Youhaiella tibetensis: one gene and its partner. The protein of the gene in region 2 interacts with the protein of the main gene of each other region in a pairwise test. Links are inferred from orthologs where the notes say so. Each region holds a gene or a part of one and is shown on either strand. Other genes may lie near its edges.

The links.
Region 1: the proteins of rho (region 2) and hfq interact in binary tests that used the Escherichia coli proteins (3 or more experiments, as listed by UniProt). The link is inferred for Youhaiella tibetensis from one-to-one orthologs.

What each region holds. Positions count from the first base shown.
Region 1 is NZ_CP041690.1:2,222,002-2,228,271, forward strand. The notes cover bases 1,652-4,569. They hold hfq (RNA chaperone Hfq), read right to left. Parts: upstream 3,279-4,569; coding sequence 3,024-3,278; downstream 1,652-3,023. Other genes in these bases: hflX (GTPase HflX), read right to left, coding at 1,652-2,932; ntrX (nitrogen assimilation response regulator NtrX), read right to left, coding at 3,490-4,569. Outside these bases: FNA67_RS10770 (MFS transporter), read left to right, coding at 1-766; mazG (nucleoside triphosphate pyrophosphohydrolase), read left to right, coding at 836-1,645; more of hflX, read right to left, coding at 1,646-1,651; more of ntrX, read right to left, coding at 4,570-4,872; FNA67_RS10795 (sensor histidine kinase NtrY-like), read right to left, coding at 4,872-6,270. UniProt on the Escherichia coli protein: RNA chaperone that binds small regulatory RNA (sRNAs) and mRNAs to facilitate mRNA translational regulation in response to envelope stress, environmental stress and changes in metabolite concentrations.
Region 2 is NZ_CP041690.1:4,287,029-4,293,272, reverse strand. The notes cover bases 1,404-4,295. They hold rho (transcription termination factor Rho), read left to right. Parts: upstream 1,404-2,162; coding sequence 2,163-3,428; downstream 3,429-4,295. Other genes in these bases: mnmE (tRNA uridine-5-carboxymethylaminomethyl(34) synthesis GTPase MnmE), read left to right, coding at 3,444-4,295; hemJ (protoporphyrinogen oxidase HemJ), read left to right, coding at 1,554-1,976; hemE (uroporphyrinogen decarboxylase), read left to right, coding at 1,404-1,550. Outside these bases: FNA67_RS21060 (Maf family protein), read right to left, coding at 1-68; more of hemE, read left to right, coding at 513-1,403; more of mnmE, read left to right, coding at 4,296-4,742; tRNA uridine-5-carboxymethylaminomethyl(34) synthesis enzyme MnmG, read left to right, coding at 4,838-6,244. UniProt on the Escherichia coli protein: Facilitates transcription termination by a mechanism that involves Rho binding to the nascent RNA, activation of Rho's RNA-dependent ATPase activity, and release of the mRNA from the DNA template.

The DNA of each region.
Region 1 (6,270 bases), 2.1 Mb from region 2 along the record:
AATGCTGGTGCGCGCCTCATTCCTTGGCTTTGCCATCTGCGCCGGCATCACCGCGCTCGGCATCTCGCCCTGGCTGACGGGCGCGGGCCTCTTGCTCGGCGGCGCGTGCTGGGTGCTGGCGCTCTCGCTCTTTAACGTCTCGGTGCAACTGGCCTCCCCCCGCTGGGTGGTGGGGCGCGCCCTCTCCTTCTACCAGACGGCAACGTTCGGCGGCATGGCGCTCGGTTCCTGGATCTGGGGCGTGGCTGCCGAGAACTACGGTCTGCCGATCGCCCTCGGGACGGCGGCAGTCGCGATGCTCGTCGGCATCGCCCTCGGCTTCCGCTTCCCGCTCCCGCCGCGCGTGGTCATGGACCTCGCTCCGCTCAACCGCTTCCAGGTCCCCCATCTCGAGATCGATCTCGAACCGCGCAGCGGCCCGATCGTGGTGGAAATCACCTACATCATCCGCACCGAAGACATCCCGGTCTTCCTCAACACCATGACCGAACGCCGCCGCATCCGCCGGCGGGATGGAGCCCGGCACTGGGCGCTCCTGCGCGACCTTGCGCAGCCGGACCGCTGGGTCGAAACCTACCAGAGCCCGACATGGACGGACTATGTCCGCCACAACCTGAGGCTCACCAAGGCGGACGCCGAGGTATCCGAGCGCCTGCGCGCGCTCCATGCCGGCGAAGAGCCTCCCGCCGTGCGCCGGTACGTCGAGCGGCCGACCGACTGGCTGACTGCGGTGGCCAAGCCCAAGCCGACCATCGCTCCGCCCTGAGCGAGGGTTACCGCGGACGGGCAAGTGCGCTAGGTTGCGCGCAGAATCCCAAAAGACGACGTGACTCCCATGCAGCCTTCCCGCGACCTCTCCCGGCTTCTCGAAATCATGGCCGCCCTGCGCGATCCCGAAACGGGGTGCCCGTGGGACATCGAGCAGGATTTCGCTTCCATCCGCCATTACACGATCGAGGAGGCCTACGAGGTCGCCGACGCGATCGAGCGGGAGGACTACGAGGACCTGCGCGACGAACTCGGCGACCTGCTGCTCCAGCCGGTCTTTCACGCACAGATGGCCTCAGAGCGCGGTCTGTTCGATATCGGCGACGTCATCGAGGCGATCACGACCAAGCTGATCCGGCGCCATCCCCACGTTTTCGGCGAGAAGGCGGCCGAAGGGGCAGACGGGGTCAAGGTGCAGTGGGACCAGATCAAGGCCGAGGAACGCGCCCGAAAATCGGCCAAGCGCGAACTGCAGGCATCGATCCTCGATGATGTGGCCAACACCCTGCCCGCCATGCTGCGGGCCGAGAAGCTGGCGCGCCGCGCCGCCTCGGTTGGCTTCGACTGGCCCGACACCGCTTCGGTAGTCGCCAAGGCACGCGAGGAGCTCGATGAAGTCCAGGAAGCCGCAGCCTCCGGGGACAAGGACGCGATTGCCGAGGAACTGGGCGACCTGCTGTTCGCCGTGACCAATCTGGCGCGACATCTCGGCGTGGATGCCGAGGCCGCCCTGCGCAACGCCAACGTCAAATTCACGCGGCGGTTCTCGCACGTGGAAGCGCGGGCGCTCGAGGACGGCGTCCCGCTCGCGGAAGCCGGACTGGAACGCCTTGATGGCTACTGGAACGAAATACGCAAGGCCGACAAGGCCAAGTGATCACTCGCCCTCGATGCGGCCGTTGAAGCGCTCCTGAAACTCGCGCAGGTGGCGTGGTTCGACGCGGACCACGAAATCCTGGCCCTTCTCGTCCGGCTCGATGCGCTCGATGATCTCGGCATGGCCGTAAAGCCAACCGACATCGCCGCCGGCCGCGTGAGGCACGTGGACGCGATAGGTCCGGCTGCCCGCCGACAGGGCCGCCTCGATAGCGATCTTTAGGTCTTCCAGACCCTCGCCGGTCTTGGCCGAAACCGGAACCGTCGCCGCAACGCGCCCCACCGGAGCGGTATTGGCGAGCGCGGGGATGGAGCCATCCTCGGCACGCGGCAGCAGGTCGATCTTGTTCCAGACCTCGATGACAGGCACGGTCTCGGACGACACCCCCAGTTCACCGAGCACGGTCAGCACGTCGCGGGCCTGCGCCTGGTGATCGGGATTGGCGACGTCCCGGATGTGGAGCACGACATCGGCCTGCGTGACTTCCTCGAGCGTGGCGCGGAAGGCGGCGACGAGGTCGTGCGGCAGGTCGGCGACGAAGCCGACCGTGTCGCTCACGATCACCTGGCGGCCATGCGGCAGTTCCAGCTTGCGAACGGTGGTATCGAGCGTGGCAAAGAGCAGGTTCTCGGCGAAGACGCCGGCACCGGTCAGGGTGTTGAAGAGGCTCGACTTGCCGGCATTGGTGTAGCCGACCAGGGCCACGATCGGGTACGGCACCTCGTCCCGGTTGCGTCGCTGCTGCTGACGGGTCTTGCGGACCTTCTCGATCCGCTCCTCGAGCAGCGCGATGCGCTCCTGAAGCAGGCGACGGTCGCTTTCGATCTGGGTTTCGCCGGGGCCGCCCAGGAAGCCGAAACCGCCGCGTTGCCGCTCAAGGTGCGTCCATGACCGGACGAGACGGCTCTTCTGGTAGTTGAGGTGGGCCAGTTCGACCTGGAGCACACCCTCGCGCGTGGCAGCGCGCTCCCCGAAGATTTCGAGGATGAGGGCCGTGCGGTCGAGAACCTTGGCCTTGGTCTCGCGCTCGAGGTTACGCTGCTGGATCGGCGTCAGGGCCGTGTCGACGAGAAGGAGTTCGATCTCCTCCTCCTGCACGCGCCTGGCAATGGCTTCCACCTGCCCGCCGCCGATGAAGGTGGCAGGCCGCACTTCGCGAACGCGGATGACCTCGGAGAACACGATCTCGAGCCGGATCGCGGCCGCCAGGCCTTCGAACTCGGCCTTGCGCGCTTCGATGCTGTGATAGACAGACGCGCCACGCACGTCCGGGACGATCAGTCCCACACGTGTCGGAGCCTCGCGTTGATCGATAAAGGCCTGAGGACCGCCCTTGCGGTCCTCGCCGTCGTCGAAATCGTCCGACGGATTATGCGGATCAGGCGTTGTCGCCTCCGGTATGCTCGGGATCGAAGAGCTGGATCGGCGCACCCGGCATGATGGTCGAGATCGCATGCTTGTAGACAAGCTGCGACTGGGCATCACGACGGAGCAGCAGGCAGAAATTGTCGAACCAGGTAATTATGCCCTGCAGCTTGACGCCGTTCACGAGGAAAATCGTGACCGGGACTTTCTGCTTGCGCACGTGATTGAGGAAGGAATCCTGGAGGTTTTGTGCTTTTTCGGCGGGCATTTAGGCCTCTTCTCGCGGCTTCTGTTTAGCGGGCAGGCTCATCGCCACCCTTCTTGTAGGTGAGGACCTTGGCCGCCGCAGGCCTGTCCTTCCCGGAAAGTCATCAAGCAAATCTAATTGGTCAGGCACTATGGCACATCTGAAAATCCGTGCCTACCGGTGATCATAGCCGCCTCAACGGCAATGAACACCCCAGAATTTCGAATACGCCCTATAGCCCCAGCGACTTGATCTTGCGGTGCAATGCACTGCGCTCCATGCCGACGAACTCGGCAGTCTTGGAGATATTGCCCCCGAAACGCTCGATCTGCGCCAACAGGTACTGACGTTCGAAAACCTCGCGGGCGTCGCGCAGCGGCAGGCTCATCAGGTGCGCCGATGCATCGGTGTCGCCCACCGTCGGCAGCACCTCGCCGATATCGGACGGCAGCATCGCGGCGGTGATGACCCCATCTTCGGGCGCCTGCCCCTTCATCAGGATCAGCAGCCGCTCGATGGAGTTGCGCAACTGACGCGCGTTGCCCGGCCAATCCTGGGCCTGGAGCACCGCGATGGCGTCATCGCCGATGGTCATGCGCGGCAGGTTGTGCATGCGGCAGACCTGCTCGATGAATGCGCTTACCAGCGGCGGCACGTCCTCGCGCCGCTCCTTGAGCGGGGTGAGTTGAACCGGCACGATTGAGAGGCGATGGTATAGGTCGGAGCGAAACTGCCCGGCCTCGACGAGCGAGGGGATGCTCTGCGAACTCGAGGAGATGATTCGAACATCGATCGGCACGGCGACCTGTCCGCCCACGCGGTTGAACTTGTTCTCCACCAGCGTGCGCAGCAGGGCCGCCTGGGCGGAAGGAGGGAGCGCGGTGACTTCCGACAGGTAGAGCGTGCCCCCGTGAGCGCGCTCAAGCGCACCGACCTCGGTGCGCAGGATGCCGCTTTTCTCGCGTGTTTCGCGGCCGAACAGCACCACGGGCACCTCGTCGGGCGCATAGAGCGAGGCGTTGATCTCGATGAACGGCGCCTGCGCACGCGGGCTGCGCTGATGGATGAGCCGTGCCACGAGACCCTTGCCGGCGCCCGAAGGGCCAGCAACGAAAATACGCGAGTTGGTCGGCGCGGACTTCTCGATGATGCCCTTGACCTGCTGGAGGGCCGGCGAGTGGCCGACCATCTCGGTATTGGTCCCCGCGCCGCGTTCCTTGAGTTCGGCCACCTCGTTGCGCAGGCGCGTGGCTTCCACGGCGCGCTGGGTGATCAGCAGCAGGCGATCGATCTTGAAGGGTTTCTCGATATAGTCGTAGGCGCCACGCTTGATGGCGGACACGGCCGTTTCGACATTGCCGTGCCCGGAGATCATGACCACGGGCATATCGGGATGCTGGGACTGGAGCACGTCGAGCAGTTGCAGGCCATCCAGGCGCGACCCCTGCATCCAGATGTCGAGGAAGACCAGACTCGGACGACGCCGCGCGATCTCGTTGAGGCCGGAATCGGCATCGTGGGCCTGCCGGGCCTCGTATCCCTCGTCTTCCAGGATGCCGGCGATGAGATCGCGAATATCGTCCTCATCGTCGATGATCAGGATGTCTAGAGCCATTACTTGTTTGCAACCGCGGCAATCCGCGGCTCCTCTTCTCTGGTGGCCGTAAAGTCCGTTGCCGGCGCCGTGTCGGCGTCGTCGCTATTAGGCGGGGCCTGCAACGGCAGTGTGAAGCTGAAACAAGCCCCTACCCTGCCGCTGGAATCAGGTTCGGCGTCTATGAGCTCGACGTCGCCGCCGTGCTGTTCAATGATCTTTGCGACAATTGCGAGGCCAAGGCCGGTGCCTTTTTCCCGTGTCGTCATATAGGGTTCGAGCAGCCGGTGACGATTGTCCTTGGGCCAGCCCTTTCCGTTGTCGGAGACCGAGATTCGGGCCATTTTGCCCTCGATCTCGCCGGCAACAATAATCTGTGGATTGTGCACCACGTCGAGTCCGACGCCCTCGATGGCCTCAACCGCATTCTTGATGAGGTTGGTCATGACCTGGGCAATCAGGCGACCGTCGAAATAGGCCGTAATGGCCTCGTCTGGCAAGTGCGTGATGATTTCGATCTCGGGGAGGCGCACGCTTTCGAGGAAGACGGACTGCCGGATCGTATCGGAAAGGTCGCCCTTTTCGGGCTTGGCCTCGGGCATGCGCGCGAAGGCGGAGAACTCTTCCACCATGCGCCCGATATCGCCCACATGCCGGATGATGGTGTTGATGCCCTTGTCGAAAATCTCGAAGTCGTCGGCCAGCTTTGAGGCGTAGCGCCGCCGCAGGCGCTCGGCGGAAAGCTGGATGGGCGTGAGCGGATTCTTGATCTCGTGGGCGATGCGACGCGCGACGTCGGCCCAGGCGCTGGTGCGCTGCGCCGATTCGAGATCGGTGATGTCGTCGAGCGTGATGACGTAGCCCTTGCTCTCGGTCATCGTGCCCTCGCGGGTGAGCTGAACCTGATAGGTGCGCCGATCCTGCTCGTTGCCGATCTGGATCTGGTCGCGCACCTGTCCGCGCCGCGCCATGCGCGCCCGTTCGAGGATCGGCGCCAACTCGGGGATCGCCTTGTCGGCGCTCTCGCCCATGAGCTCGATTTCCGTCTTGCCGAACATCTCTCCGGCCCGGCTGTTGACCAGCGTGATGTTGCCGACCGGATCAAGGCCGAGAATACCGGCCGACACGCCTTCCACCACGGCCTCGGTGAACTGGCGACGCTTCTCGTTGGTCTCGTTGGCGGTCACCAGCGCCTCGCGCTGCGTCTTGAGCTGACGCGTCATGGTGTTGAAGCCGTCCGATAGGTCCCCCAGATCGCCGCGATCCTCGACCGGCACCTGCACGTCAAGGTCGCCGCGGCTCACCCGCTTGGCCGCGATCATGAGGTTTCGGATCGGATCGACGAAGCGGTTGGCCAGCGCAATGCCGATCCAGAGCGCCGCCAAGAGCAGCACCACGGCGAGGCCGACATACATGAGA
Region 2 (6,244 bases):
TCGTAGGCGACGCGAGCGCCGGAAAGCAAGGCTTTCCGGGCCGGAGACTGGGAGGCGAGGATCAGCATGGAAAGAGGTTTTCCACACTGTTCCCACTGCCACAAGCGCCAAGCAGTGAAAATGACTCATCATTTCGGCCAAGGCCGGTTTTTGTCCACTTTGCCCCCAAATCCGTCCCCAGATGACGCAAGTGGGGCGCCCGCGGGCTCAAGACCGGTAACAGTGTGGAAAAGCGATCGGGGCGAGGCGGGCTGGATTCACCGGTTTTCCCCAGGCCCGGATTCGGCCGTTTGGATCAAAAGGCCCGTTAACACTTCGTTAACCCGCCCGGTTCGCGCGGACTTTGCACCTTGTCCCAGGACGCTGTTAACACTTCGTTTACGAGTTTTCCTGCGCGCTTTCGTCACCGGACTTGCGGTTGTGGACGGCCATGAATTGGGGTTAAACACCGCCATGATAATAAAGATACAAAAGAGAAGATTCTCTTCTTTGAAGGGAAGGGGTGCCCCCCGGTGAGTTCAGCGCCCCATGGCAAGCCGCTCCTGAAGACAGTGCTCGGCGAGCGCCAGGACCGTCCACCCGTCTGGATCATGCGCCAGGCCGGCCGCTATCTTCCCGAGTATCGGGAAACGCGGGCCAAGGCCGCAACGTTCCTCGACCTTTGCTACAATCCGGAACTGGCGACGGAAGTAACGCTCCAGCCGCTGCGCCGCTTCGATCTGGATGCAGCGATCCTGTTTTCGGACATCCTGGTCATTCCCGATGCGCTTGGCCAGAAAGTGGGCTTCGAGACGGGCGAGGGTCCGCGGCTCGATCCCCTGGGCGTTGAAGGGATCAGTGCCTTGAGGCCGGAAGGCGTGGTCGGGGCCCTGGCGCCGGTGCTGGAGACGGTTTCGCGCGTCAAGGCAGCGCTGGCGCCCGAAAAGACCCTTATCGGGTTCTGCGGGTCTCCCTGGACCGTGGCGACCTACATGATCGGGGGCCGCGGCACGACCGACCAGGCGCCCGCCCGGCTTTTCGCCCTGCGCCATCCGCAGGCCTTCGCGGCGCTGATGGATGTGCTGGTCCAAGCCTCGATCGCCTATCTGGTGGCGCAGTTCCGCGCCGGCGCCGACGTGGTACAGCTCTTTGAGAGCTGGGCGCTCAATCTGGACGAAACCGCGTTTCGCGCGCAGGTCATCGAACCCAATGCGCGGATCGTGGCGGGTGTGCGCGCCCAGGTTCCCGATGCGCCCATCATCGGGTTTCCGCGCGGGGCGGCCGGCATGATCGCCGCCTATGCGGAGGCGACCGGGGTCAACGCGCTGGGGCTCGACTATTCCATGCCCACCGCCTTTGCCGACAAGGCATTGCCCAAGACGCTCGGCGTCCAGGGTAATCTCGATCCGCTCCGGCTCGTTGCCGGTGGCGAGCAGATGGAAACCCGCGCCCGCGAGATCATCGCCGGCTTTGCGGGTCGTCCCCATATCTTCAACCTGGGCCATGGCATCGTGCCGGAAACGCCGATCGAGCATGTCGCCCGCCTCATCGATATCGTGAAAGGTCGCTAAGCCATGGAATGGGTCAAGGCGCTGCACGTGATCTCGGTCATCGCCTGGATGGCCGGTTCGCTCTACCTGCCCAGGCTCTTCGTCTACCATTCGGTGGCCGAAAAGGGTTCGGTGCAGTCCGAGACCTTCAAGGTCATGGAACGCCGGCTCTATCGCGGCATCATGACCCCGGCCATGATCGCCAGCTGGATCTTCGGGCTCATCATGGTCTTCAACGGCATGGTGGACTGGTCTTCGGGCTGGCCCTGGGTCAAGGCGGTGTTCGTGATCGCGCTTTCCGGCTACCACGGCTGGATGGGCGGGTTCCTCAGGGCCTTCAAGGAAGACCGGAACGTCAAGCCGCAGAAATTCTTCCGCATGATCAACGAGGTACCGACACTCCTCATGATCGTTATCGTCATCATGGTCATCGTGAAGCCCTTCTGAGCGAAGGGCTTTTCCGCGTCCTGTTTCACGTGAATCCCGGCGGCGCGCGCAAAAGCCTTGAATCTGACAAGGCTTTTCGCTAACTAAAGCCCACCCACCCACTGAGTCCGGCCCGAGCCTGGCCGCCGCCGCGGTGTTCCCCCTCCTTTCGAAATTCCCACCGACTGTCCCATAGGGTCATCCCGTATGCAGAATCTCAAGCTCAGCGAGCTTAAGGCCAAATCCCCGGCAGAATTGCTTGCATTCGCCGAGGAGCACGAGGTCGAAAACGCCTCGACCATGCGCAAGCAGGAACTGATGTTCGCCATCCTCAAGGAACTGGCGGCCAAGGAAGTCGACATCACGGGCGAGGGCGTGGTCGAAGTCCTTCCGGACGGTTTCGGTTTCCTTCGTTCCCCCGATGCCAACTACCTTCCCGGTCCCGACGACATCTATGTAAGCCCCTCCCAGATCCGGCGCTTCTCGCTGCGTACCGGCGACACGGTCGAGGGCCAGATCCGGTCCCCCAAGGAAGGCGAGCGCTATTTCGCGCTGCTCAAGGTCAACACCATCAATTTCGAGGACCCCGAAAAGGTCCGTCACAAGATCAACTTCGACAACCTGACCCCGCTCTATCCCGACGAGCGGCTGCGCATGGAACTGCCCGATCCCACCATCAAGGATCGTTCGGCCCGCGTGCTCGACCTGGTTGCTCCGCTCGGCAAGGGGCAGCGCGCCCTCATCGTTGCGCCGCCGCGTACTGGTAAGACCGTACTGTTGCAGAATATCGCACAGTCGATCGCGACCAATCACCCCGAGTGCTATCTCATCGTGCTCCTCATCGACGAGCGTCCCGAAGAAGTGACGGACATGCAGCGGTCGGTGAAGGGCGAGGTGATTTCCTCGACCTTCGACGAGCCGGCCAGCCGCCACGTCCAGGTCGCCGAGATGGTGATCGAGAAGGCCAAGCGCCTGGTCGAACACAAGCGCGACGTGGTGATCCTGCTCGATTCGATCACTCGCCTCGGCCGCGCCTACAACACCGTGGTGCCAAGCTCGGGCAAGGTGCTGACCGGTGGTGTGGATGCCAACGCCCTGCAGCGCCCCAAGCGCTTCTTCGGCGCGGCGCGCAATATCGAGGATGGCGGCTCGCTCACCATCATCTCGACGGCCCTCATCGATACCGGCAGCCGCATGGACGAAGTCATCTTCGAAGAGTTCAAGGGCACCGGTAACTCGGAAATCATCCTCGACCGCAAGGTCGCCGACAAGCGCATCTTCCCGGCGCTCGACATCACCAAGTCGGGTACCCGCAAGGAAGAGCTGCTGGTCGAGCCCGATATCTTGAAGAAGATGTATGTGCTCCGTCGCATCCTCTCGCCCATGGGCACGATCGACGCCATGGAATTCCTGATGGACAAGGTCCGCCAGACCAAGACCAACGGCGAATTCTTCGAGTCGATGAACACCTAAAAGGTTCTCTCGCCCATGCGTGAAGGCGATACCATTGTCGCCCTCTCGACGGGCAGCCTGCCATCCGGCGTTGCGGTGATCCGCCTTTCGGGTCCCGCAACGCCCGGCATTATCCGGGAGCTGCGCGGTGTCCTGCCAAAGCCGCGCACCCTCCACCTCACCAGGTTCAGGTTCAAGGACGAAGTCCTTGATTCCGGTCTTCTGGTCTTCTTCCCCGCTCCCAATAGCTTCACCGGCGAAGACTGCGCCGAACTCCAGGTGCACGGCTCCCCCGCCGTCGTCCGCGCAATCTTGCGCGCCTTGACCGACGAACCCGGCGTTCGCCTTGCCGAGGCGGGCGAGTTCACCCGTCGTGCCTTCGAGAACGGCAAGCTCGATCTCACGGAGGTCGAAGGCTTGGGCGACCTCCTCGAGGCCGAAACGGAAAGCCAGCGCCGTCAGGCCGTGGCCCGCGCCGCCGGCGGACTTTCGACCAAGCTGGGCGGCTGGCGCGAAACCCTGCTCGACCTTCGTGCCGAAATCGAGGCCCGTCTCGACTTCTCCGATGAAGGCGATGTAACCGACGACCTGCCCGCCGACTTCGCGATGGCTCTTGCCACGCTCCGGGGCGAACTCGCCGCGGCGATCGAAAGCGTTACCCGGGGACGCATCGTGCGCGAAGGCGTGCGGGTAGCCCTCGCCGGGGCGCCCAATGCCGGCAAGTCGAGCCTCCTCAACGCGTTGGCCAAGTCCGAACTGGCCATCGTGACCGACGAGCCCGGCACCACTCGCGACGTCCGTGACGTCGCCATCGATCTCTCCGGACAGCTCGTGGTCATGGTCGACATGGCCGGCTTGCGCGAAACCGACAGCAAGGCCGAGGCTGAAGGCGTTCGCCGCGCCAGGGCCGAACTCGAAATCGCCGACCTGGTGCTCTGGCTGGAAGCCCCGGACGGCGAACCGGCGACGATACCGGCGACCGAGGCGCCGATCTGGCGGGTAGCGACGAAGTCCGATCTCGGCGTCGCGGCCGGAGATCTTGCCATTTCCACCCGCACCGGCGATGGCCTCGATGCGCTGACGGCAAGGCTCACAAGCTTTGCTCAGGAACTCGCCGGGCAGGGGGAACCCGCCCTCGTCAGCCGCGAACGGGACCGACAGGGGTTGGAGGCTGCCCTGTTCGAAGTTGACGCTGCGATCGCCGGGTTGGAGGTCTCCGAATTCACGGCTGAGCACCTGCGGCTAGCCGGTGTGGCGCTTGAGCGACTTCTGGGCCGCATAGACACTGAAATGGTGCTGGACCGGCTGTTTTCCGCCTTCTGCATCGGCAAATGATTCACGTGAAACAATCGCGGGCGTGCCGCCCCGGCGCCGCCGGCATTGATTCACGTGAAACAATGGCCTAAACCCCCGGACTTCCGGAGAAGATCATGACTGACTACGGCGTCATCGTTGTGGGGGGCGGACATGCGGGCTGCGAGGCTGCGGCCGCGTCGGCGCGCCTGGGTGTTCCCACCGCTCTCATTACCCACAAGTTCGCGACCATCGGCGAAATGAGCTGCAATCCTGCCATCGGCGGGTTGGGCAAGGGCCATCTCGTGCGCGAGATCGATGCGCTCGATGGTCTCATGGGCCGTGTCGCGGATCTTGCCGGCATCCAGTTCCGCGTCCTCAATCGCCGCAAGGGCCCCGCCGTGCGCGGACCGCGCGCGCAGGCAGATCGCAGGCTCTATCGCGAGGCTATGCAGGCGGCGATCACCGCCCAGGCCAATCTCGATGTCATCGAAGGCGAAGTCGACGATCTCATTGTCACCGACGGCGCCGTGACCGGCGTCAAGCTTCTTGACGGACGATCTTTCTCCACGAAATCCGCGGTTCTGACCACCGGTACCTTCCTGCGCGGCCTCATCCACCGCGGGGAGGAAACCACGCCGGCGGGCCGCCTTGGCGAGAAGCCGGTGCTGGGGCTATCGACGCGTCTGGAGGCCTTGGGCCTGCAACTGGGCCGCCTCAAGACCGGCACGCCCGCACGACTCGACGGCCGCTCGATCAACTTCGCCATTCTCGAAGAACAGCAGGGCGACGATCCCCCCGAAGCCTTCTCGGCGTTGACGCGCGCGATCACGACGCCGCAGGTCTCGTGCTTCATCACGCGCACGACCGAGGAGACCCACCGCATCATCGCCGACAATATCCATCGCTCGGCCATGTATTCTGGACGTATCCAGAGCCGCGGCCCGCGCTATTGTCCTTCGATCGAGGACAAGATCGTGCGCTTCGCCGACCGCGACAGCCACCAGATCTTCCTCGAGCCGGAAGGGCTGGACGATCCGACGATCTATCCGAATGGCCTTTCAACGTCTCTGCCCGCCGATGTGCAGGAGGCGTTCCTGCGCTCCATGCCTGGGCTCGAAAATGTGGTCATCATCCGCCCGGGCTACGCTATCGAGTACGATCACGTCGATCCGCGCGAACTCAAGGCCAGTCTCGAACTCAAGCGCCTTCCGGGCCTCTATCTCGCCGGCCAGATCAATGGCACCACCGGCTACGAGGAAGCCGGTGCGCAGGGTCTCCTGGCCGGCGCCAATGCTGGGCTCGGGGCGCTCGGTCGCGACCAGATCATCCTGTCGCGCACGGAGAGCTATCTCGGGGTCATGGTCGATGACCTGGTGACGCGCGGCGTCAGCGAGCCTTATCGCATGTTCACCTCGCGCGCCGAGTTCCGCCTGCATCTGCGTTCGGACAATGCCGATCAGCGACTGACGCAGCTCGGCATAGATATCGGTCTCGTCGGTGAAGAGCGCGCAAGTGCTTATCACGATAAGAAAAATCAGCTC